DNA from 2 places in the Chroococcidiopsis cubana SAG 39.79 genome. Region 2 is predicted to be linked to the other one. Evidence: riboswitches for the same ligand, from Rfam matches in the RefSeq annotation. Region 2 holds a riboswitch; the other holds the start of a gene.

Region 1 (11,229 bases), on a different contig from region 2:
TTGTCGAAAAAAGGAAACGAATAAGACTAATACAATCCCCCAAACACCGCCCCAAAAAGCAAGAGACCAGACGCGAGGAATGCCGAACGGTTGTGTTGATTTGATCGCATAAGCTGTTAACTTAGCAGGTGCAAAACCAATACTATGTAACAACAATAGTGCTAATTGATGAAATAGTAAAACTGATAAAAATCCAGCCACAAAAGCGAGAATCAAACGAGGTAAAGGATGATTTTGCGACATAATGTAAAGCACCTAATTTTATTTGTGTAAATTTTATAGGGAGCAGTTATCACTGACCAGTGACCAGTGACCAGTGACCACCGACTCCCGATTCCCGACTTACGACTTACGACTTCTTTGCCTCATTCCTCACCGAATCGGTACATAACCCGCTCGATCGACGAGTTTTTGACCTTCTGTGGATAGCAGCAGGTTAGCGTAAGCTCTTCCAGCCACTTCATCTAAACTGCCATCCTCGCGATAAACTACGAAGATCCGGCGAATCAGTGGATAGGAACCATCAAGCAGGGCTTGCTGGTTCACCGTACCATCGGGAGCGGCTGCTGGAACGTAGTTACGCGATCGCCCCTTTGCCAAACTGAGTGGCTCAACTGTCTGTTGACCGACTACTAAAGCCTGAGCGCCGTAGCCGATGCCTCCCGGTATTGCAGCAACTTTGCGAATTGCACTAGTAGTATCGCGGACAATTTGTACATTTTTACCAAACCGCCGTTGGGAACTCGGCATTCCTTGCAACAGAAAACTCGTAGACGCTTTCGCATCGGGGTCTTGACTGACGGGAACAATTGGTAGATTCGATCCTCCCAGTTGTCGCCAATTCGTAATTTTGCCACTGTAAATCTCTTGGATTTGACCCAAGGATATACCAGATAACTTCACCCCAGGATGGCTGTAGAAGGCAATACCTCCTAGCGCTACGGGAACTTGTTTGAGGGTGTAACCGCGCGATCGCACTATATTGTATTCCGATTGCTGAATGGGTCGAAAGGATTCGGAGAAACTAATTTCTCCATTAGCCGTCATTTCGATGCCCTTGCCAGAATCGGGCGAGACGTTGAGCGGATCGGTATAAAGCAGGCGAAATTTTGGATGGGCGCGGGTAATTTCACTTTGTATATTCTTGGCACGTAAGGCAGCTGAAGCCATAGCGCCGCCATAGAGGAAAACTCCTTCAGGAACATCAGGGACATCCCGCAAGGAGTTATAGAGCTGCCATTCTCTCGGGAAATCAGCTTGAGATGTTAGTGGTTGGGATGAGGGAGGCGTTGGCGGTTGACTGTTCCGCCAGAGAACAAATAACCCTAGTGTGACTAATAGCAGTCCTGCTAAAGGTATGACTGACCAGGGAATGCTATTACGCCTCGATAGAGAATCGCGATCGCCCCCATCAGCAGATTGACTACGGAGGCGAGAGTTACAATTCAAACAGTGGTTAGCTGTAAAAGGGTTATCGTCGTAACCGCATTGAGGACAGACAATTCGACGATTAGAACTGATTTGATTCATGAGGTTTCCCAATTTGTGAGGGATCGATCTTAATAGAGTAGACAACTACTTAGTTAAGAACGATACATTATCCTCCTTGGGTAAACTGTCCGATAATACTCGGTAAGGCTTGGCAGAAGAAAAAACCGAAAAACACGACTGAGAGTAAAACAATCGCCTCTCGCCATAGCGGCGATCGCAATTCGGCAGGGAGAAATTTGCGATTGACATAGAGAGCGTGCAAACCTAGAAAGACAAAATTTAAGCCAGCAATGTTCGCACTCAGGAGAATTAAGAAAAAGGGCTTGATCCCTGATAAGAGAATAAAAACTCCCCACAGAGTAAACAAAGAGAGGATGCTGTAGTAAACAAAACGAATATCTCCCCCTCGCCAAGCGCGAATGTGGCTGCTGCCCGACCACACCATATCTGTCACCATACGCGCAAAAACATCAGTAATGCCAAGTTGGGTACTGTAGAGAATCCAAAAGCCTACCAACAGAGTAATAAACCACATAATGCTAGTGGTATCTTCCCGCGATAGGTATTGAGCTTGATAGACGGCGATCGCAAATTGGTTGTCAAAGCGAGTTCCAGGCGGAATAAACTGCAAAGTCAACAAGGCTGGCAGTCCCATTCCTAAGAAACATCCCAGCACCCACACACCATATTGGTCGGTAATGGCATACTTCCACCATTCACGCCAACGCTTCTTGTTTTCGGTGGTTAAGGGAAAGACTTTACCCGTGGGAGTCAGAGACATACGGCGACCGCCAATCAGTGCCGGAATGTATCCCACTACGCCTCCCATGCCCAATCCCTTATCGCGAAACCAGTTACTCAGCGTTCCATTTAAGACTCCTCCCGCACCAGCAAAAGCCGCAAAGCCTCCCACTTTCAGCCAATCAACATTAGGGGGAATCGTGCCGAAGCGGAGAAAACCCATTGCCGCTCGACCCCACGTCTCGGGTGCAGTAAAACCCAGGGCAATGACAACTAAGAACAGGAGGATTGCCCCAACAAAAAACCATTGCACGACTTCCATCGTCCGCTCAATTTTGGCTCCAAAAGCAACGATCGCCACTGTAGATAGGAACCAGAATAAACCAAATGCTTTAATCGTTTCTGCGTGTTCCGGTCCAGGAATATCGCCGACAAACATCGCAGTCAGAGCCGTAGCCGCCGAAGAAGCCCACCCAGGCCATCCTAGTTGCAAAAACGCTAGGACAGAATAAAAAATTGCCCAGAAGCGGGGTCCTGGTTTAGTCCGCATAAAACCTGTATAAATTGGTTCGCCCGTATACAGGGTGTAGCGGATAAACTCCATGTTCATGAGGACTTGGAGAATAATCGAAGTCGTGGCAATCCACAACATAAAACCACCGTACTGAGCCGTCACCGCTGGACCCAGCAGCCATTCGCCGCTACCAATCGAAGTCCCCAAGAGAATTGCTCCAGGTCCAATCAGAGCGATCGCATTATTAAAACTAAATGGCGGCGGTGCAGGGAGATCGGCAACTTCCCAGGGTGGAAGTTCGCCCGCCGAGATTTTAGAACGAGTGGCGATTGCCTCAGTTCCTCTTTCAGTTGCGGTTGGAGCGATCGCTCTATAGATAACCCCTGAGGTATCCACTACATTTGGCTCCGCCTCCTCCGAAGAGCGCCATCCTAAAATTCGCAATCCCAGATAAACTAAATAGCCGACAACGATCCCGGCAGCCAACCAGCCATACAAACCCAACCAGAAAGTGGCATCAGCCAGAATTTGTATTCCGTTGCGAACGAGCGTAATGATAAAACCCAGTACCAAGACTGCCGTAGCTACATATATGGCATACTTGGTAGCTGGGTCGCGTACTTTATCCATAAGCAGCCACAAATAGCTACACAATCCTCTTAATATATCTGGATTGCTAGCAGATAGAAGTTAAATCTAGTTAAAAGTGAGTGGAGAGAATTCGGAATTCGGAATTGGTGATTTGGTAATGGGTAATTGGTAGTTGGTAAAATTCTTCTTCCTTGTCCCCCTTCGCCCCCTAATCCCCACTCCCTTCGGTCGTGGGGAAGAGCGAGTTCCCCCTTGTCCCCCTTGTCCCGACTCCCTAACCCCTAATCGCATTAATTGCACTTTTAGCAACACCAGCGATCGCGGAGTCAGTAGCTTTTGGTAGGTGGTAGTATTTTCCTCCCGCAGTTTGAGCTAGTTCTTTAGCAAAACCTGTAGAGATAAATTTATTTTCAGTATCGATGACTAACAGCTGTATTCCCAATCCGCGAATTCTAGCGGCGATTTCCAGTAGTTCTTTCTTGATATCGGGCTTTTCTCCCTCTGGTAAAGGTTCGCCTAGCGATCGCGCCAAAGGTATATTTCCTCGACCGTCGGTAATTGCCACAACGACCACTTGTCCGATATCTCCCGCCATTTGAGCATTCATACCCACCCGTACCGCTTGTGTTAAACCATGCGCTAGAGGCGAACCGCCACCACAAGGCAACAACTCCAATCGTTTACGCGCCAAAGCGATCGAACGGGTAGGAGGCAACAACACCTCTGCCTGTTCGCCACGAAACGGGATCAACGCCACTTGGTCGCGATTTTCATACGCTTCTGTCAAGAGTTGAAAAACTGCCCCCTTAGCTGATTGCATCCGATTCAACGCCATCGAGCCAGAAGCATCAACCACAAACACGATCAATGCTCCCGCTTTGCGGACGAGTCGCTTCGAGCGGATATCTCCCTGCTCGACAAAAACTCTTTTTTGTGGGTAATTGGTAATTGGTAATTGGTAATTGGTAGTTGGTAGTTGCTCCCTTGTCTCCCTTGTCTCCCTTGTCTCCCTTGTCTCCCTTGTCTCCCTTGTCTCCCTTGTCTCCCTTGTCTCCCTTGTCTCTACTCCCTGCACTCCCAGGCTCCCTGCTCCCTGCCTCTCCCGCCGTGCCTTCTGATAAGGTGCAGCTGCTCTTAACGTGGCATCTACTGCAATTCGTCGCACGGGACCTTTGGGTAACATCGGTTTGACGTATCGTCCCCGATCTTCGGAGAAAATTAAACTGCGACTGCCGGACTTCCCCCGCCGCTGTGCCATCTGTGCGAAATAAAGCACGCTGTCGTCGAGAATTACACCTTCGGCATCAAAGACAAATTCTTCAGGAATGTTGGGCGGTGTTTGCTCGTTTTCAGGTTCTTCCTGTTCGTCCTTCTCTTCCTGCTCCTCCTGTTCCTGGTTAGACTCATCTTCGGGTTCGTCTTGGTTTTGGGGTGGTGGAGGTGGTGGGGGTGGTTCTTCGGGTGGAGTTTGTACGACTGTTGCTCTCGGGACGATGACTAATTCTACGGCGCGACGAAGATCTTCGGCTGTAACTGTGGTTCTGCCTTCTAAAGCGGCGGCGGCTTTGGCGACTCGCACGGCGTAGAGTTCGGCGCGGTGTCCCTGGACTCTAGCGCGTACCGCTTCATCGACTAAATAGGCAATTTGCTCGTGGGTAATTTGTACGTCTTTGAGCCACTCTCGCGCCAAGATAATTTGAGTTTTGAGATTGTCGAGATCTTCAGCGTATTGCTGGAGAAACTGCTGCGGTGAGGTGGTGTAAGCGATCGCCTGTTCTACTGCTTGTACTCGTTCGTCTAGACCTAGCACGCCATCCGCAGAAAGAGCGATCGCGATGCGATCGAGCAGGTGTTCCCGTAACGCTCCTTCTTCTGGGTTATACGTAGCGATAAATAAAGGCTGACAGGGATGCCCAAAACTAATTCCTTCCCGTTCGATTTGGTTGCGTCCCTCGGTTAAAACCGTCAGCAGTTGGTTGCTAATACTGTCGTCGAGTAAGTTAATTTCATCGACATACAACACGCCACGATGGGCAAGTGCCAGCAGTCCTGGTTGAAATACGGTTTCTCCCTGTTTGACCGATTGTTCTACATCCACCGAACCTAAAAGTCGGTCTTCTGTCACGCCTAAAGGAATTTGTATGAATGGTGCGGGAATCACTTCTGTAGGGACGTTACCCTCTGTAGAGACGTTACCCTCTGTAGAGACGTTACATGTAACGTCTCTACTTAGTTCGTCGTCCCATTCTTCAGGGCGATTGGGATCGCAGTTACAAAAAGAACCTTTAACAACTTCAATCGGCGGTAAAAGGGTATGAATTGCCCGCGCCATGACTGATTTTGCCGTACCGCGACGACCTGCGATCGCGACTCCTCCCAAACCAGGATCGACGGCTGCTAGCAGCAGGGCTATTTTAATGGCTTCTTGTCCCACGACAGCAGTTAAGGGAAAACTGGTAACGGTTGCAGTAGACGACGCAGGCATGGTTTCAATCTTTGAGCTTCCAGCCTTCTAGCATATCAATTCTTTGTCCCTTACTGAAAATATGACAGTTGACAGTTAACGGTTCGGAGAGCGATCGCCCTTCTATTTGTCAGTCAAACGATATTCTCATAATTTCAATACTTTATAAAGCTTGCATAAACATGCGTGAAATCTCACAAGAATTAATTGATTTTTAATATTTTTTTGCCTGTCTTTGCGCATTCTTTACCTACAAAATGAATTCGCTCGGTAAACTATGTACGTATATACTTAATCCGCTAATCTAATAGGTAAAAATCATATTATGTGTATTGTATGTGGAGTTTTCTTTTCTGGCTTGACACTGTTTACACCCGTAACAGAAGTTCCAAATTCAGCTAACTCAAACGCTGCTAATCTCCCTAAAGTCCAATATCAACAAACTCAAAGCAAGTCATTGACGAAACAGGCTCAAATTAAGCTATCTAATATGCTGAGTCGATTACCTGTTTCTGAAGAAACGCAAGTATTGCGAAAGGAACTTAAATCAATTCAAGTACAGTTAGAGCCAATTAAAGATGATGCTAAGGCTCAACAAATTATTGAAAAGGAATTAAGAACTGTATATCAGAGAATTTTAGAAAAACCAAGTTATCAGCAAGAGTTTAATGTATTTATGAAACTGCTAGAAGTCAAGTCCGATCAACAAGCTATTCATAACCTGAGTTTGAACTTGGCTCAAAATAACAGCGATCGCTCGACTCTATTTACAGGACAAAGCAAAAGCTGGGGTTGGATACAATAGCTGGTAGGGTGCGTTATCAACGCACCCCACGAATCTACTGTTACTTCCTTATAGCGCGCGACTGGCTGTCTCAACTACCGTGTCATAATCTACATAGGCTTCTACCAACGTGCCTGGTTTTACGGTGATATTTTTGCCTTTAATAAATACGCCAAATACGCTGACAAGTGCTGCCACAGCTACCATAGTTGCACCCCGACCTTTACCATTTTTCTCCACAGTCGATCGCAACGGAATTTTAGTACCATCCACTGCTTCAATTTCTTCCACAGTAAAGTTTAATTGTCCTTTTTTACCAAACATGCGAGCGCGTTTTGCTTCAGTAACTTTTCCAGTCGCTCGCGCTCCTTTTTTAATCAAAATTTCTTTGGTTGGTGAGAGGACATTTGTTGCTGCATAGTAAACAACAATATCTCCCTCTTGTGCTGTCTTTGAGCTAAGTTCTTCAGCTAGTTCTAATTGCAGTTTAGTTCCTGACGCTAATGTTAGCTTTTTCGCTACGAGCATTTGCGATCGCTCTAATTTTAGTTCTGAGTTTCGCAGTTTTAGTGGTTCCGAGCCTGCTGGAGCCAGCCAGATTGTTTGCAATAGTAAGACGAGTCCAAAAGATAAATAACGACGGTCAAGTTTCATTTTTCGAGTTCCTCATGCTTTTTTATAGCAACCTAGTCAATTAAAATATGCTCTATACTTAAGCGATTAGAGCATACTTTAATAGCTACACCCATAATTAAATAACGGTTCGCTTTAACTATTGGGACTTTGAAAGTTTTTAGCTCTAAAAGAGGCTGAAATCCATGCATGGCAAGGACAATACATCGATAAGGTAAAACTGGCTGAAACTTAAGCATGGTAAGGAAACATTACCAATCGATGTAAAACTAGCTCTGGCTCTGCTTTTGAAGCTATTCTATTACCAGTTTTCTTCAAAGTCCCACTATGTAGCTTCATTTCTTCTGTAGTTACACTCAGAACGGCATAAATACTTTTGCCTATTTCTGCTAAGCGATCGCAATTATTAATTTAGAAAATTCTGAGAAAAATTGGCTCAACAATAGAAAGTTTTAGCAATTGTCTAATATTTCTTAATTAAGAATAATTAAAATAAGATGATTTTAGCTTAACAGTCAAAAATAATAAATTACAAATAGCCGATCGCGGAATATTATTTTGTTTTAACTTTGAGCGGAAAAGTCACTGTAAATGTCGAACCAACTCCAACCTCAGAGGCTAATTCAATCTTTCCCTGCAACAGCTTGACTAAGCGCGAAACGATCGCCAGCCCCAAACCCGTGCTGTTGGGTGTGGCGATCGTTCCAGCTTGAAAATAGGGTTCAAACACGCGCTGCTGTGCTTCTGGCGCAATTCCCACGCCTGTATCGGCAACTGCGATCGCCCATCGTTCGCGATCGATCGTCCAACATTTCACCAAAATCTTTCCATCTAGCGTGTAGCGAATCGCATTACTAATCAGATTCGTCACAATTTGCTGCAATCGTAACGAATCCGTGACAACTTCTTTTGGGGCTGAATCTAAATCGAGGCTCAATTTGAGTTCCTTGGCTTGTGCCGCAGGCTGCATCATAGCAACAAGATCGCTTGTTAGCTCGCGAATCTCGACTATTGCAGGCTGGAGTTGCATTTGCCCTGCTTCGTATCGCGAGATTTCTAAAGCATCGTTAATCAAGTGTAATAAATGCCTACCACCGCTTAACACCCGTTCGATATGTTCTATATTGGCGTAGCTATCTTTTACCTCAACTCTGTCTTTCCGCTGTAGGCGCAAAAATAAATCGGCATAGCCAATGATTGAAGTCAAAGGGGTTTTCAGTTCGTGGGCGAGATGAGAAAGGTTTTCGCGATTTGCCCGCACCAGCCGCGTTAATTCCTGATTGTTGAGTGTCAGTTGACTTTGTAGGTGTTGTAGTTCTGCCAATCGTTGTTCGGTGTAGCTTTTAAAGCAGCGGGCGATCGCTTCATCAATGACAGTATCAATTAACCGAAAAGCACGAATCACCTCTAACGCTGAGCTTGTCTGCAAGCTTGTCTCAATGGTAGAGAAGATAACATGACGCAGAATTCGATACTCTCGGGCAATTTCCCCAGCCTCAAATCCTTGTTCTGCCCTAATGACACCGTGTTCTAAACTCACCTCTACTAGTGTCTTCAAATCGCTATCTTGTGATTGAGAAAGCACTGTTGCCATCGCTTGAATCACGCGCGGTATGCTGTCTTGCAAAGACTTGTACGGCAGTTCGTTAGCTGTTTCAATTTGGTTATCTGCACGAATGGCAGCAATCCAGTCCTTCAAAATCGTATCGCTTTCATCGAGCAGCAGTTGACTGAAATCTTGCATCACTTTAAGCACGCATAGAGATAGGCATGGCAATCTTCAGTTTATCGGAACCTGCCAGATGGTGGAACCACTCTATCGTTCGATAGTTCGGTAAGCAATGCTATGGTACTTCGCCAGTGGTTCGTCCGCATTTCTGCCCCGTAGAGATAGCTGAAAAGCTTTTCGACACTAATAGCGGATCGATTCACCTGCTGAAAATTTTGGCTTGATGTTATTGTAATTGTCTGCAAAAATTGCACGCTACCCGGAATAATTTGACGAATTTGAGTAAGAATGTTAAATTTCTCTTCAATAGTTTGAAAACAGTTAGCCTAATCCAGTGGTGTCTGTGTTGAGGAGTTCAAGACTTTAGTAAAACTGGAGCGGAGGAACCAAAATCTGGGGCTTATCTGGTTTAAAGATGAATTAGCAAGAACGAGTATCGAGTTCAGATCTTCATAATTCATCCTTGACAAGAAGAACATCTCTCAGTTCTAGCCCGTCAGCTAACTCCGTAGGCGTTGAGAGGAGACTGAAATAAGCAACATTATCAATAATGTTCTGCTTGGTTCAGCTTCCAAGGCTCGTACTGTTAAGCCTGTTGTACCTGCACTTGAAGAGACTGAAAAATAGCAGATGAAAATCCCACAAAAATCACTGGTAAAAATAAAGCAATTCGCCTTGAAAAATTGTCAGGCACGCAACGCCCACTCTACTATGCTTGAATTTCAAGCATCAAATAGAACTGCTATAGTTGCGGAGTCACAAACAGATGCGATCGCTTCATTACCTTAGCCGTATGTAGCTAACTACCAATAAATATCAAGCGCATTAGTAGAGTTTTGTATGGATGTAAAGCTCTATAACTTTGGTTAGAATAATTAATAATCAAACCAGTAGTAATAATATGGAAAACTGGCAGGCGATCGCTAGCACTATTACTTTCCTTAGTGTCATCTTTTTCGTGATGACAGAATGGATACACTTGACTATCGCGGCATTTTTAGGAGCATTAATTCTTGTTTTTACAAATGTGTTAACGCTAAATGAAGCAATTGGATATATTGGTAATAGCTACTCTACCATTGCTTTGTTTTTTGGCGTAATGGTGTTGGTACGAGCTTTTGAACCTACAAAAGTTTTTGATTATTTAGCCACCCAAATTGTGATTTTAGCTAAAGGACAAGGCAAGCGCTTGCTACTGGGAATTGTGGCAATTACAACTCCAATTTGCGCTTTTTTGCCCAATGCTACAACAGTTATGTTACTAGCACCGCTGATTCCTCCGATTGCAGAGGAAGTAGGGGTAAACTTTGTACCACTACTCATCTTAATGGTATTCGTAGCCAACAGTGCCGGATTACTAACATTGGTAGGAGATCCAGCTACATTTATTGTCGGAGATGCCGTAAACGTCAGCTTTATTGATTACCTCGCGCGCCTCAGTTTAGGTGGAGTTATTGCAGTTATTACTGTGGTTGCAATGCTACCATTTCTATTTCGTAAAATTTGGCATAAAGATTTAGAAGATTTAGAACATCTTCCCCATCCAAAAATTAATCATCCTCAAGTTTTAACATTAGGGATTGTTTTGATTGCTGGTGTTTTAACATTCTTTGTTATTGGGGAAATGTTACCAATTCCAATTTCTCCTGCTGCGGTAGCTTTATTAGGTGCAGCTTTAGCATTGTTACTGTCACATCATAGCAAAATTGATACAGTTAATAATATTTTGCGAGATGTCGATTGGAATACGTTAATATTTTTTATGTCCATTTTCGTCTTAATTGGTGGACTAGAGAAAACTGGCGTCGTGACTAGCCTTTCTGGTGTTCTAGCAGCAATTTTAGGAAAAAATATTGCTTTAGGTTCGCTAGCGTTACTCTTTTTTGTTGGTATAGTCTCAAGCGTCGTGCCAAACATTCCTTTGGTTGTGGCAATGGTTCCGTTACTCAAACAGTATGTAGTCAATATTGGTTTGGCATCGCCAGTAATTCTAGAAAAAAGTTTTACAGGAGAGTTGCCAGCAGAAGTATTACCTCTGTTTTATGCCATGATGTTTGGTGCAACGTTAGGTGGAAACGGAACTTTAGTTGGAGCCTCTTCTAACATAGTTGCTGCCGGAATTGCCGAACAACACGGACGGCGAATTTCATTTAAAACCTTTCTCAAATATGGTTTACCCGTAATGGCAGTCCAATTAATAGTTGCTGCTATATACGTTACAATTCGGTTTTTGATTTAATTGGTCATTTGTCATTTGCGATTTGCGATCGCTACCCAAAAAC
Region 2 (11,246 bases):
AAGTCAAAACTTTGAATAATTTCGTGTTTTTTCCAGTCCCAAAAATGCAATTGCTGACCGTAATTTCCGGCTGCGACATCGTTGAGGTCAAAGCCTGGATAATACGTTTTGGGTGCGCCCCATTCGCTACTTACCATGATGTTATGGCGCGGCTGATACCAAAAGTCATAATTAAACTTCATTGCCGTAGCTTGTTGTTCCCAACGTCCGACAATATCAAAGTTTTCATCGAGTAACAAAAAGCCGCCAGGTGCATTCCCTTGACTATCACCTAACATCGAAATCATCACATGACCATCTGCTAGACAATGGACTGTATGAGGGGCTGTTAAATTTGTTTTCGCTTTGATTTCTTCTGGTTCGATGACTTTATAAATTTGAGGCGATCGCGTTTCTTTTGTATCTACAATATAAATCCGGCTCGATCGCTGTCCAGGTACGATCGTAAAACGACGAGATTTACTCGCGTCACCGTGACACGAACTACATGCATTCCAACCAAAATGATGTAACTCATCGCCTAAATAAGGCATCGGTAAGCGATGAATTACCTGAGAATATGTCGGAGAGTCAGGATCGACATCAATCGTCGCTAAATAATCTGGTGCTTCAATTCCCGTACCCGTATAAAGTGCGATCGCATATAATGTTTTTTCTCTTTCTGCTTGCATCGCCGCTTGGGGAGATGCATAGCCAGGACCGCAGCAAGTATGATTGGTCATTGGTCATTTGTCGTTGGTCATTGGTTAAGTGCGGATACGACATGTCATATCTCTACAGTTAACCGTCTACTAATAACAAAACTAGCATTGATTGCTAGGAATACCGTACTATGTTTGTATTTCTTACAGATGGCTGAGATCCAGCAGTTGTAAATCAATTGTCAAATTACTGTTCATCTGACTGTGACGCGCTAACAGCACTTGAACGAATGACAACCTTCACGAGTAGTTCACAACTCAAATAGAAGTTTCACATACAATACTTAACAATCTGACCGAGTTTACTTCACAGTTTGTAACTTTTATTGACAGAACGTAGGGAGCGTGGTTTAGGATGTAGTTAACCAGATTAAATAAGTCAGCCTAATCCAATCATAATTGGAGCGGAGGAACCGAATTTTGGGGCTTATCTCTGAGATAAACAGAGAGGGACATCTCTCAGTCCTAGCCCGTCAGCTAACTTCGTAGGCGTTGAGAGGAGACTGTAAAGATCGAAGATTTCTAGATCCCATTCAGTGTCCTTGGCTGGTTTAAACCCGCTACGTTTTACCTGTACTTGGTGCTAAGGAATTGATTCCTGATGGCAGCCAGAGGCAGGAAAGCTAGCCATAAGGAGAAGCAAACCAACAATGTTAGAAAAACAGAATCGCATTGCTTTAATTTCTGTTGATGGCGATCCAGCGATTGCGATTGGGCAAGAAGAGGCTGGAGGTCAAAACGTTTACGTGCGCCAAGTCGGTCTTGCCCTTGCCCAGCAGGGATGGAAAGTCGATATGTTTACTCGCCGTAGCAGTAAAGAACAAGCGGCGATCGTGCAACACAATGCTAATTGTCGCACGATTCGGTTACCAGCGGGAGCGCCAGAATTTATCGGACGGGACGAACTATTCAGTTATTTACCGGAGTACGTCAAAGCTTTCCAAGCTTTTCAACAACAACATGGATTTCGTTACTCGCTCGTCCACACTAACTACTGGCTATCTGCTTGGGTGGGAATGCGATTGAAGCAACTGCAACCTTTGAGTCAGATACATACATATCACTCGTTGGGTGCAGTTAAGTACAGAAATATTGACGAGATTCCCGCGATCGCTACCAAACGGTTAGCAGTAGAAAAAGCTTGTTTGGAAACAGCGGAACGGATAGTAGCCACCAGTCCTCAAGAACAAGAACACATGCGATCGCTTGTTTCAACCACAGGACAAATTGATATTATCCCCTGCGGTACGGATATAGACAGATTTGGGGCAATCGAACGCGAAGCAGCGCGGCAGCAGTTAGGAATTGCAGCAAATGAAAAAGTCGTGTTGTATGTCGGTCGATTTGACAAACGTAAAGGGATTGAAACCTTAGTGCGATCGGTGGCAAGATTGCACGCAGCAGGTCGGACTAACTTGAAATTAATTATCGGTGGTGGCAGCCAACCCGGTCGCTGTGACGGCAGAGAACGCGATCGCATTGAAGGAATTGTTGGAGAGTTAGGTTTAGATACGATAACTGTTTTTCCAGGTCGCTTGGACGATCGGATTTTGCCAGTCTACTACGCAGCTGCCGATGTTAGTGTCGTCCCCAGTCACTACGAACCTTTTGGTTTGGTAGCAATTGAAGCGATGGCAAGCCAAATTCCCGTGGTTGCTAGCGCTGTCGGCGGTTTGCAATTTACCGTAGTTCCAGAAGAGACGGGATTACTCGCACCTGCTAAAGATGACGTTGCGTTTGCCCAAGCGATCGATCGCATCTTAGCCGATTCTAGCTGGGCAAGAAAGTTAGGGGAACGAGGTCGGCAACGGGTAGAAAATCATTTTAGCTGGCAAGGTGTAGCAATCGAATTAGGACATTTGTATACCACATTGAATTCAGCCACGGTTGAGACGAGTAGAGCGATCGCAGCTTAGCAATAGTAAACGTTGGATAGCAAACTGCACAAGGAGAAATACCATGTTAAGGATTGGGGATTTCGTGCAACACAAGCAAGCAGATCTGACTGGTGTTGTCATCGGTTACGGACATCAGATAATTGATGACATTTATTTGCCAACATTAGTGGTACATTTAGATCGAAGCAAAAGTTTCAGCCGCAAAGGTATTATGGAAGATCTATCTTCCAAGTGGTTGCCTGTGGAAACAAAAATGCATACTCATGCCGCTTAGAGCTGAAAATTAGATTTTTGTTTCTGAGATTTTCGTGTCTGTTGTATTTTCCTGAGTTGTGAAGTGTAGGACTACCTGAGTCTGAATTGTCAGATTCAGGTTTTTTTTTGCTCATACTGGATCGCACCGGATTTCTACCATAAATCCATCTGGATCGTAGCAGTAAACGCCTCTACCTGTAGGGCGACTGACAGGACCGTGGGCGATCGCAATTTGATTATCTTTCAATACTTCTACGGCGCGATCGAACAATTGCGGATCGATATCGAAGGCAAGATGATAGGCACGAGTAAAACTCCGTTCGGGATCGGGATCTGGTGGTGTTAACTCCGGTTCCCAGAATAAATCTAAAACCGTTCCATCTGGAGTGACAAAGTTAGCGACTTTGCCTTGCGCTACCAAATCGATTAGAGTAGAGGGGATTTCATCGCCTGTCAGTTCGTGCAATCCCAGAATATGACAGTAAAAGTGGCGCGATGCTTGCATGTCTTTGACATTTAAGGCGATGTGGTGGACTCGCCGCAGGTTGCCAGGTGCAAGGGTACTGGGAATAGTCATGATGAAGTCAGTCCTCGTAGGGGCGGGTTTTTGAAGATCCCTATACTAGAATAAACAGTTTTGCGGTTAAACCCGCCCGTACAGAAATGGTGAAATCAGTTGGTTGACTTCGTTTTTTGCAGAGAGTTAACATTGAAAGCCAAAGCAGAAACAATCAGTAACATACCTACAGATTCCGTAAGTCCTGGTCGTTCTCCCAGTTGCAGCCAAGCCGTTAATACTCCCACTACAGGATTCATTAACATACCCAATCCTGCCGTACTTGCAGATAGATGATTTAATATATACAGCCAAAGCAACATTGCGATCGCCGTACCTGGGATAACGTTGTAAATCAACGCTACGACAAACTCGTTAGACCAAACAATCGGTTCAGAGGGAATGAAGAGAACGACAAACAGTAGCGGCACAGCACCGAAAAGAGTTTGCCAAGCTGTCAGCGATAACAGATCTAAATTATGTTGTTGTTGCAATTTCTTGGCGACAATGACCCCACCAGCCCAGCATATCCCCGCAAGAATGGCTAATACCTTACTAAAAACCGTCCCATCAAGCTGCTGAGGTTCTAAAATCAGTAGCAAACCAGCAAAACTAAGGGCGCGCAATCCATTGTATTGTTCTGACTCGCTCTTTTAACAGCACCCAGGCTAGAATTAGCGTCCAGAAAGGCATTGTGTAAACCAAAACTGCCGTTTTTCCGGCTCCACCACTAACTAAAGCCCAAGTTGCTAACCCATACAATCCACTCGTCTGCAACAACCCCAGCAGAAAAGTACCCCCAACTGCTTGAGGTAACAACGGTTTTTTCAACCACGCCATCACGAGAAATAAACTCAAGGCTCCGAGAACTATCCGCAAAGTTGCGAATGTAAACGGTGGTGAATATTCCACTGCTACTTTCATTTGTACCCAGTTATAACCCCAAATCAGAGCTAGGGCAAACAGAGCTAAAATCGCACTGTGGGTAGATGACTGAAATAGAGATTTAAGCCTCTGCAAAAGTCTTCAAGAGGATTCTATCGAGTTTACTCTGCCAGTGTAACAAGGTGAAATCCAATAGGAAACTTGACAATAGAACTCCCAAACTCAACCAGTCCGCAAACCGATTTCAGCTACATCTAAACCGATTTCAGCTACATCTACTACAACTGCTTGTTTCAGGGCATCAGTTCGATCCAGAAATAGGTTATCGTATGGTACTAAATTGAGAATGCCAAGACTCTCTAAAAGATGCTTGACTTTACCAACTGCCCCCACGATAAATACTTGAGAACCTTTTGCCTGAGAATCTTTAATGGCAGCTTCGATTACCAGTGCCGCAGTTTCATCTAGATAAGGAACATCGCTCAGATCCATCACTAAGGTATCGCAACGCTTGATAGATAAATGTTCGCGGGCGATCGTTTTTGCCACTCCAAACAGCATTGGTCCCCCCATGTAAAACAAAGAAACTCGCCCATCAGCTAAATTGAGCAACTCTTTCTCTTCTAAATTGAGCGGGACGGAATCATCTGCACCACAAACTGCTTTGATTCTTTGAGCTTGTAAATGGCTCAATTGCTCAATTGTCAGCAAGTTAGCAATAAACATTCCTACCCCAGCCGCAACCATCAGATCGAGGAAAACTGTCATCAGCAGTACGCCATACATGATTAAGGTTGATTTCCAAGAAACCTTATGCGCTCGTTTCAAGAAATTCCAATCGAGCATTTCAATTCCAACCGCGAAAGCAATTCCAGCTAAGACTGCCATTGGAATGTTTTCCGCCAAGTCAGCCAGCCATAACACCACGACCAACATCAGCACCGCACGGAGCAAGCCAGCCAAAGCAGTTCTTGCCCCAACTTGAACGTTAATTACCGTTCCCATCGTCGCACCAGAACCAGGCAGTCCACCGCACAAACCAGCAACTAGATTTCCTACTCCCTGACCGACTAACTCTCGGTCTTCCTGAGTCTGGGTACGGGTCATACTGTCAGCAATGACTGAAGTGAGCAAGGCATCAATAGAACCCAACATCCCTAGCATGGCTGCATCAACGAACATCTGTACGGTTTGAGCCGGAGTAAAAGTAGGTAGATACAGGGTCGGTAGTCCTGATGGAATCTCGCCAATCCTTCTCAAATCCATGTTTTGTAGCAAGGTGAAGGAAATAATTGTGCCGATGACTAATGCTGCTAGTTGTGGGGGTATAAAGTGCTTGATTCTATGCGGCAAGAAAAAAATAACTACCATTGTCAGAGCTGCTAGACCAGTTTCGGCAGGGTTGAGGTTTGATAGCATCTGGGGTAGATTTTGTAACGTTCCTATCAAACCTCCTTTAGGAGCTTCATGTCCTAGAAATGGCGGAATTTGCAAAATAATTAGAATTGCACCAATTCCAGACATAAAACCTGAAACGACGCTGTAGGGCATGAGAATAATATATTTACCCAAACGGAAGACACCAAAGAGAATTTGAAAAACTCCCGATAGCATCACTACCGTAAATGCCATTGCCATACCATTCTCAGGATTCCTAGCAATCATTGCGCTAATAATTGCCGTCATAAATACGGTTGTCGGTCCGGTTGGTTCGGAAATTTGTGTGGGTGTGCCACCAAACAGAGAAGCAAAAAAGCCAACACAAATTGAGCCATAAAGCCCTGCAACTGGTCCCAAACCAGATGCAACCCCGAACGCCAAAGCTATTGGTAATGAAACAATTGCATTGGTGACTCCACCAAAAATGTCACCGCGTAAATTTCTGAAATGAATCTTATTTGTTAGCTGTAATTTTCTGAACCGAATCTTATTTGTTAGCTGCATTGGTTGTTCATCCCTTCAGAAAAAGACTATTGATGTCATTCTTTATGGGAAATAAGTCGCTAATATGATTCCTATTTATTGACTGTATGGATTCTACTTTTAGAGCTAGAGGAATGACACTCTTATCATTCCTTGTATCATCAAGTAATGGGTTAATAAAACGAATTTATATTTCTTTAATTTTCCAATTTTTTCTAATAGCAACGTTGCTTTTTAGCAACATACAAATAAGTTTTTAAAATAGATTTCATTCAGAAATAGTATTGAATTTTAGTAAGGTCAAAAGTCAAAATCTAAAAGTCAAAATTATTTTTACACGGGAATAAAGCTTATGGCAGAAGGTAGAGCCAGAGGGCAGAAGGAAAGCCTTTTCACAGAGAGGTGACAAGCTGCTTCGATCTCCACTTATGCTTCGAGTGCAATATACAATATATTATTTCCGATGCAATTGAGACAATTTACTCGATTTATCTTATCCGTATCGCTCTATACTAAATTAAGTGCGAAAGTATGATTTTGTTTCGCGCAAAGATGCAAAGAAGATCGCTAAAAGTATTCTGTTAAGTATCTAATTTTCTACCACGAACTCCATGAATTTTTAAGGCATCGCTGAGGGTGGAACAATAGTTAGGTAAGCCGAAGCTGCTAGGATTGATAATATTTTTATAAGTAAAATAGCGATATTGCAAACAAAATCTATCCCAGTCTGCCATTTGAATGCGGAATAAAACTATAAATAAATTGGTCAAGGATAGATATAGAGGAATGCGAAAATAAATCTTTTTATTGAGATATTTACAAATTTCTTCTATAACCTGGTTAGCGGTTAATAGCTCTTGTCCGAGAACGTAGTGAGTTAGTAATTGGTAATGGGTAGTTGGTAGTTGGTAGTTGGTAGTTGGTAGTTGGATGGTACGTGGTACGTGGGGTGTGGGGTGTAGTGTTTTTTCTCCCTCAGCTCTCTTCTCCCTGCTCCCTTTCATCAAATATTTCACGACTTGAGCAACATCTCGTCCGTGAATAAAATGGAAGCTGCCTTCTGTTTTGAAGAAACGGGCGATGTTAATCCACTTGGCAACATCGGGTAAGCCAGCAGATAGGTGAGAGTATGGTTTCTGGGCATCGCCTCCCAGGACTAAAGTGGGAAATAGAACGGTAATTTTAGGGGCGATCGCTAATTCTGGTAATCTACTTAAAGTTTCATATTTAGAACGAATATAATCTATGCCAAGTGTTCCTGCTTCTTTTAACAAGTTATTTTGACGATCCAAAACGCTAGCTGTAGAAAAGTAAATGACCTGCTGACATTTTTCTGGATCGAGTAAATTTAATAGTTGAATTGTTTTATTAACGTTAATTTCAAAAGTATCTTCGCCACCCCAAACAGTAGCTACTAATACAGCAATATCAATTGTTTTCAGTAAATCAGCAAACTGTTCGATATTAGCTAAATCGCCCTGTAATATTTTTACACCAGGGCGAGTAATATCTACTTGTAGTTTCTGAGGATTTCTAACTAGTAAATATAGTTCGTAGTCAGTTTCTTGAATTAAAATTTCAGAAATATAGTGACCGATACAACCGCTAGCGCCAGTGACTAAAATTCTCATAGTTAGTGGCTGGTGGCTAGTGGCTGGTGGCTTGACCTAAAGTGTGTTAAATTATACATATATTTTTTACTATACTGAAATGAGCCTTCATAGTTATCAAGATCTCAAAGTTTGGCAATTTGGGATAGATTTAGCTGTTCTAGTTTATCAGTTGACTCAAGCTTTTCCGAAACAAGAAACATATGGTTTGTCATCTCAGATACAACGTGCAGTTGTATCTGTTACTTCTAATATTGCAGAAGGTGCAGCAAGAGATTCAACCAAAGAGTTTTTACACTTTTTATCAATTACACTTGGTTCTTTAGCAGAACTGGAAACTCAATTAATTTTGGCGCAACGGTTGTCATATGTAAGCGAACAAGATTTACAAATTCTTTTATCAAGAACTTCTGAGATAGGTAGGATGGTTAGAGGTTTGCAAAAATCTTTAAAAGCAAAACTCTATCCACCAGTCACTAGCCACTAGCCACTAATATCTAATCTGTTTAGCAGTTTCAAAGAAGAATCTTACATTATCCTCTGGAGTGTCGGGTAAGACACCATGACCCAGATTGAGAATATGCCCTCTCGTACCTGCTTTTTTCACCGTATCGTAAATGCGATCGCGAATAAATTCATGAGAACCAAATAACACCCCAGGATCGAGATTTCCTTGCACGCCAATTTGATTTCCCAGTCTCGCCCGTGCGTCTGCCATGTCTACAGTCCAGTCTACGCTGATTAGGTCTGCACCACTGCGCGCCATTCTTTCTAATAAACCTGCACTTTCAGCTACCAAAAGAATCAGGGGTGTATCGGGATGGGTTTGTTTAACTTGTTGAAATACTCGCTGTTGATAGGGTAAAGCGAAAGTTTCGTAATCTTGAGGTGAAAGTTGACCCGCCCAAGAATCGAACATTTGTACGACTTGAGCGCCGCAGTCAATTTGGTAGCGAACGTAAATGGCGATCGCATCTGCTAGTTTTTCTAGTAGCTGGTGCAATACTGTCGGGTTAGAAAATGCCATTCCCTTAATAATGGAATAGGTCTTAGAACCTTTTCCTTCAACTGCATAGGCTGCAAGCGTCCACGGCGCACCGACAAAGCCTAAAACTGTAGCTTTATTCCCGACTTCGGCTCGAAGTGCCTGTAATATTTCTTTAATAAAAGGTAAGGATTCTGCTGGTTCTAACTGGCGCAAAGATTCAATTTGCGCTTGAGTCCGAATCGGCGAGTGAATGATTGGTCCCTTGCCTTCCGCAATGTCCATATCAATTCCCAAACCAGGCAACGGCGTGACAATATCGGAAAATAAAATTACGCCATCTGGTTGAAAAGCTCTCCAGGGTTGCAAAGAAACCTCAATCGCTACTTCGGGAATTTCAGAACGCTCCCGAAATGATGGGTACTTCTCGCGTAAATCTCGATACGCCTTCATATAGCGACCTGCCTGCCGCATCATCCATACTGGCGGGCGGTCTACTTCTTCTCCACGAGCAGCCCGTAGCAAGTGGGGAACCTGGGTTGCAACAACCATTCTTGCGCCTTGTAATCTTTCTGCAATTCTTTAGCGTATCATCGATCGTCATGCGATTTTTACACGAGCCTGTCAGAAATAGGAGAAAAGTTGCTAATTTCCTACTCCCATCTGTATTTGTACTTATCGTGAGTTGCTTCTATCGCTTGCTATCAACAAACTTGAAGCTTGACACAGCTGACACGGTATAGCGTCGAGTTACTTTTTCGTAGAGTAGCATTAACCGCCACGCGCAGCACAAGTTATTAGCAGATTGGATGCGATCGCTATCCAAAAACCTTGTTATAATTTACAAAAATATAATTTGTTTAATTTAAGTTAAACGATTTAATTAATCTTGATGTTGTCGATATTGTCGAGCTTTTGTAACATAGAAGATGAGCTATCTTTAGTTAGGTAAGTATTTTTTGTTACCGTCGATCGCACAAACACAACTATATATTTGTATTTGCTGGATATATTGAGTAAAAATTAATGCAGTCCAGTTAATAAGATCTGGCGATCGCCAAAATAAATAATTTGCTAGCGTCATAAAATTAGTTGACAAGCAAAAAGCAAGAACCAGCAATTAAGAATCAAAAGAATTGCCCTACCTCCGAAAATATACTTCTTTAGATAGATCGGACAAATAGACAAGCAAAACTCTCAGTAGAGATACTGAACTCTATTATTCGCTATACCTGTAAATATAGTATCCGTGGTCTTGCTACTAAAGAAGACAGTATTTTTGAATGCCGATCGAGGGAAGAAATATGGATAATAAGGCTGACTTTTTAAAACAGCACGTAGCGCAAACACAAATTGTACGGGAAGTAAAACTGAGCGAACAAACTGTAAATGAAACAAAATCACCTCAGTTTAATACTTCCGATCTGCTCATGCTTTTAGGTCCGATTGGCTTTATTATGGGCTGGACAATTTTGTTTTTAATGCTATCTAAAATTGGAGTTGCGGCGCGAGATGAACTCTTGTTTACAATCAAGCGCTTTCAAAAAGTACCCTGTCGAAACTGTCAATATTTTACCAACAATCCTTATCTCAAGTGTGCTGTCAATCCTTGTGCCGTTTTAACAGAAGAAGCACTGAAATGCTCTGACTATAGACCAGCGGAAAAGGTTGAAGAATTAGACGACGAAGATTAGCGTAAAAGACTGAGAGGAGAAAATAGAAGGAACAAGGGAGACAAGGGGGACAAGGGAGACAAGGAAGCAGAGGAGAATAAATAACTCTTAAATCTTCATTTTTAACTTTTAACTTTTGACTTTTAATTTAGTTAATATTTGCCATAATCGCGTTGCAAATCGAATAGGACTTTCTCGGCATACCACTGAATAGTTCTACCAGGATTCCGGTCTTTCGCTGCACTGAGAAGTCTATTTGCGGCTTGGCGATCGCCATGTAACAGTAGCAAGAGTTTTTTTTGTAGCGGGCGGGAAACCTGTTCTATCCTAATGGCACTATCGCTATCTCCACTTTCTTCGCTATCATGTGGTTTTTGGCGACGAGGCGATGAAAATGGGGTGGTTTTGCTTTTGCCATGCTTTCTTGGCTGCACCCACCTGAGTCGGCGGCGAGATTGTTGAGAACGATAATAAGCAAACATGAATCCGAATATGAGTGCAAATACAATTACTACTCCTAGTAATACAAAAAGTCTCTGCATAGATATGACACTAATAGTAAGTAACTTGAATTGGTGCTGCGAGTAGACAACTATGAATCTTCTGTATTTATAGTTCCCAATCTGTTACAAAATTTACTTTCATATGACGTATCAATACTTAAAGCTTCAATGAATTTTTTTCAGAAAAATAACTTTTCGTCTCTGTTGCCGTCGCTGAACTCTCAAGTTTGGATTTTGGCAAGCGGTCGCTTCCTATC

What was found. A riboswitch is a leader RNA that binds a small molecule or an ion and turns the genes downstream of it on or off. The one in region 2 is predicted to bind cyclic di-AMP.
Region 1: linked by a shared signal. The riboswitch ahead of DSM107010_RS04645 (ArsB/NhaD family transporter) and the one ahead of DSM107010_RS28500 (glycosyltransferase) in region 2 are both predicted to bind cyclic di-AMP.

What each region holds. Positions count from the first base shown of each region.
Region 1 is NZ_RSCK01000004.1:204,208-215,436, reverse strand. It holds gene DSM107010_RS04685 (hypothetical protein) at 1-243, opposite strand, end outside; gene DSM107010_RS04680 (PstS family phosphate ABC transporter substrate-binding protein) at 373-1,530, opposite strand; gene DSM107010_RS04675 (Nramp family divalent metal transporter) at 1,598-3,376, opposite strand; gene DSM107010_RS39385 (hypothetical protein) at 3,443-3,628, opposite strand; gene DSM107010_RS42040 (magnesium chelatase subunit D family protein) at 3,612-5,822, opposite strand; gene DSM107010_RS04660 (hypothetical protein) at 6,127-6,606, shown strand; gene DSM107010_RS04655 (hypothetical protein) at 6,655-7,239, opposite strand; gene DSM107010_RS04650 (sensor histidine kinase) at 7,772-8,962, opposite strand; cyclic di-AMP (ydaO/yuaA leader) riboswitch at 9,297-9,477, shown strand; gene DSM107010_RS04645 (ArsB/NhaD family transporter) at 9,849-11,186, shown strand.
Region 2 is NZ_RSCK01000077.1:7,750-18,995, reverse strand. It holds gene DSM107010_RS28505 (selenium-binding family protein) at 1-722, opposite strand, end outside; cyclic di-AMP (ydaO/yuaA leader) riboswitch at 1,073-1,208, shown strand; gene DSM107010_RS28500 (glycosyltransferase) at 1,352-2,617, shown strand; gene DSM107010_RS28495 (hypothetical protein) at 2,661-2,873, shown strand; gene DSM107010_RS28490 (VOC family protein) at 2,985-3,431, opposite strand; gene DSM107010_RS40155 (DMT family transporter) at 3,527-4,036, opposite strand; gene DSM107010_RS40150 (DMT family transporter) at 4,023-4,430, opposite strand; gene DSM107010_RS28480 (SulP family inorganic anion transporter) at 4,518-6,239, opposite strand; gene DSM107010_RS28475 (NAD-dependent epimerase/dehydratase family protein) at 6,800-7,849, opposite strand; gene DSM107010_RS28470 (four helix bundle protein) at 7,893-8,315, shown strand; gene hemE (uroporphyrinogen decarboxylase) at 8,319-9,365, opposite strand; gene DSM107010_RS38810 (hypothetical protein) at 9,754-9,897, opposite strand; gene DSM107010_RS28460 (hypothetical protein) at 10,118-10,507, shown strand; gene DSM107010_RS28455 (hypothetical protein) at 10,639-11,028, opposite strand; gene DSM107010_RS28450 (MFS transporter) at 11,158-11,246, shown strand, end outside.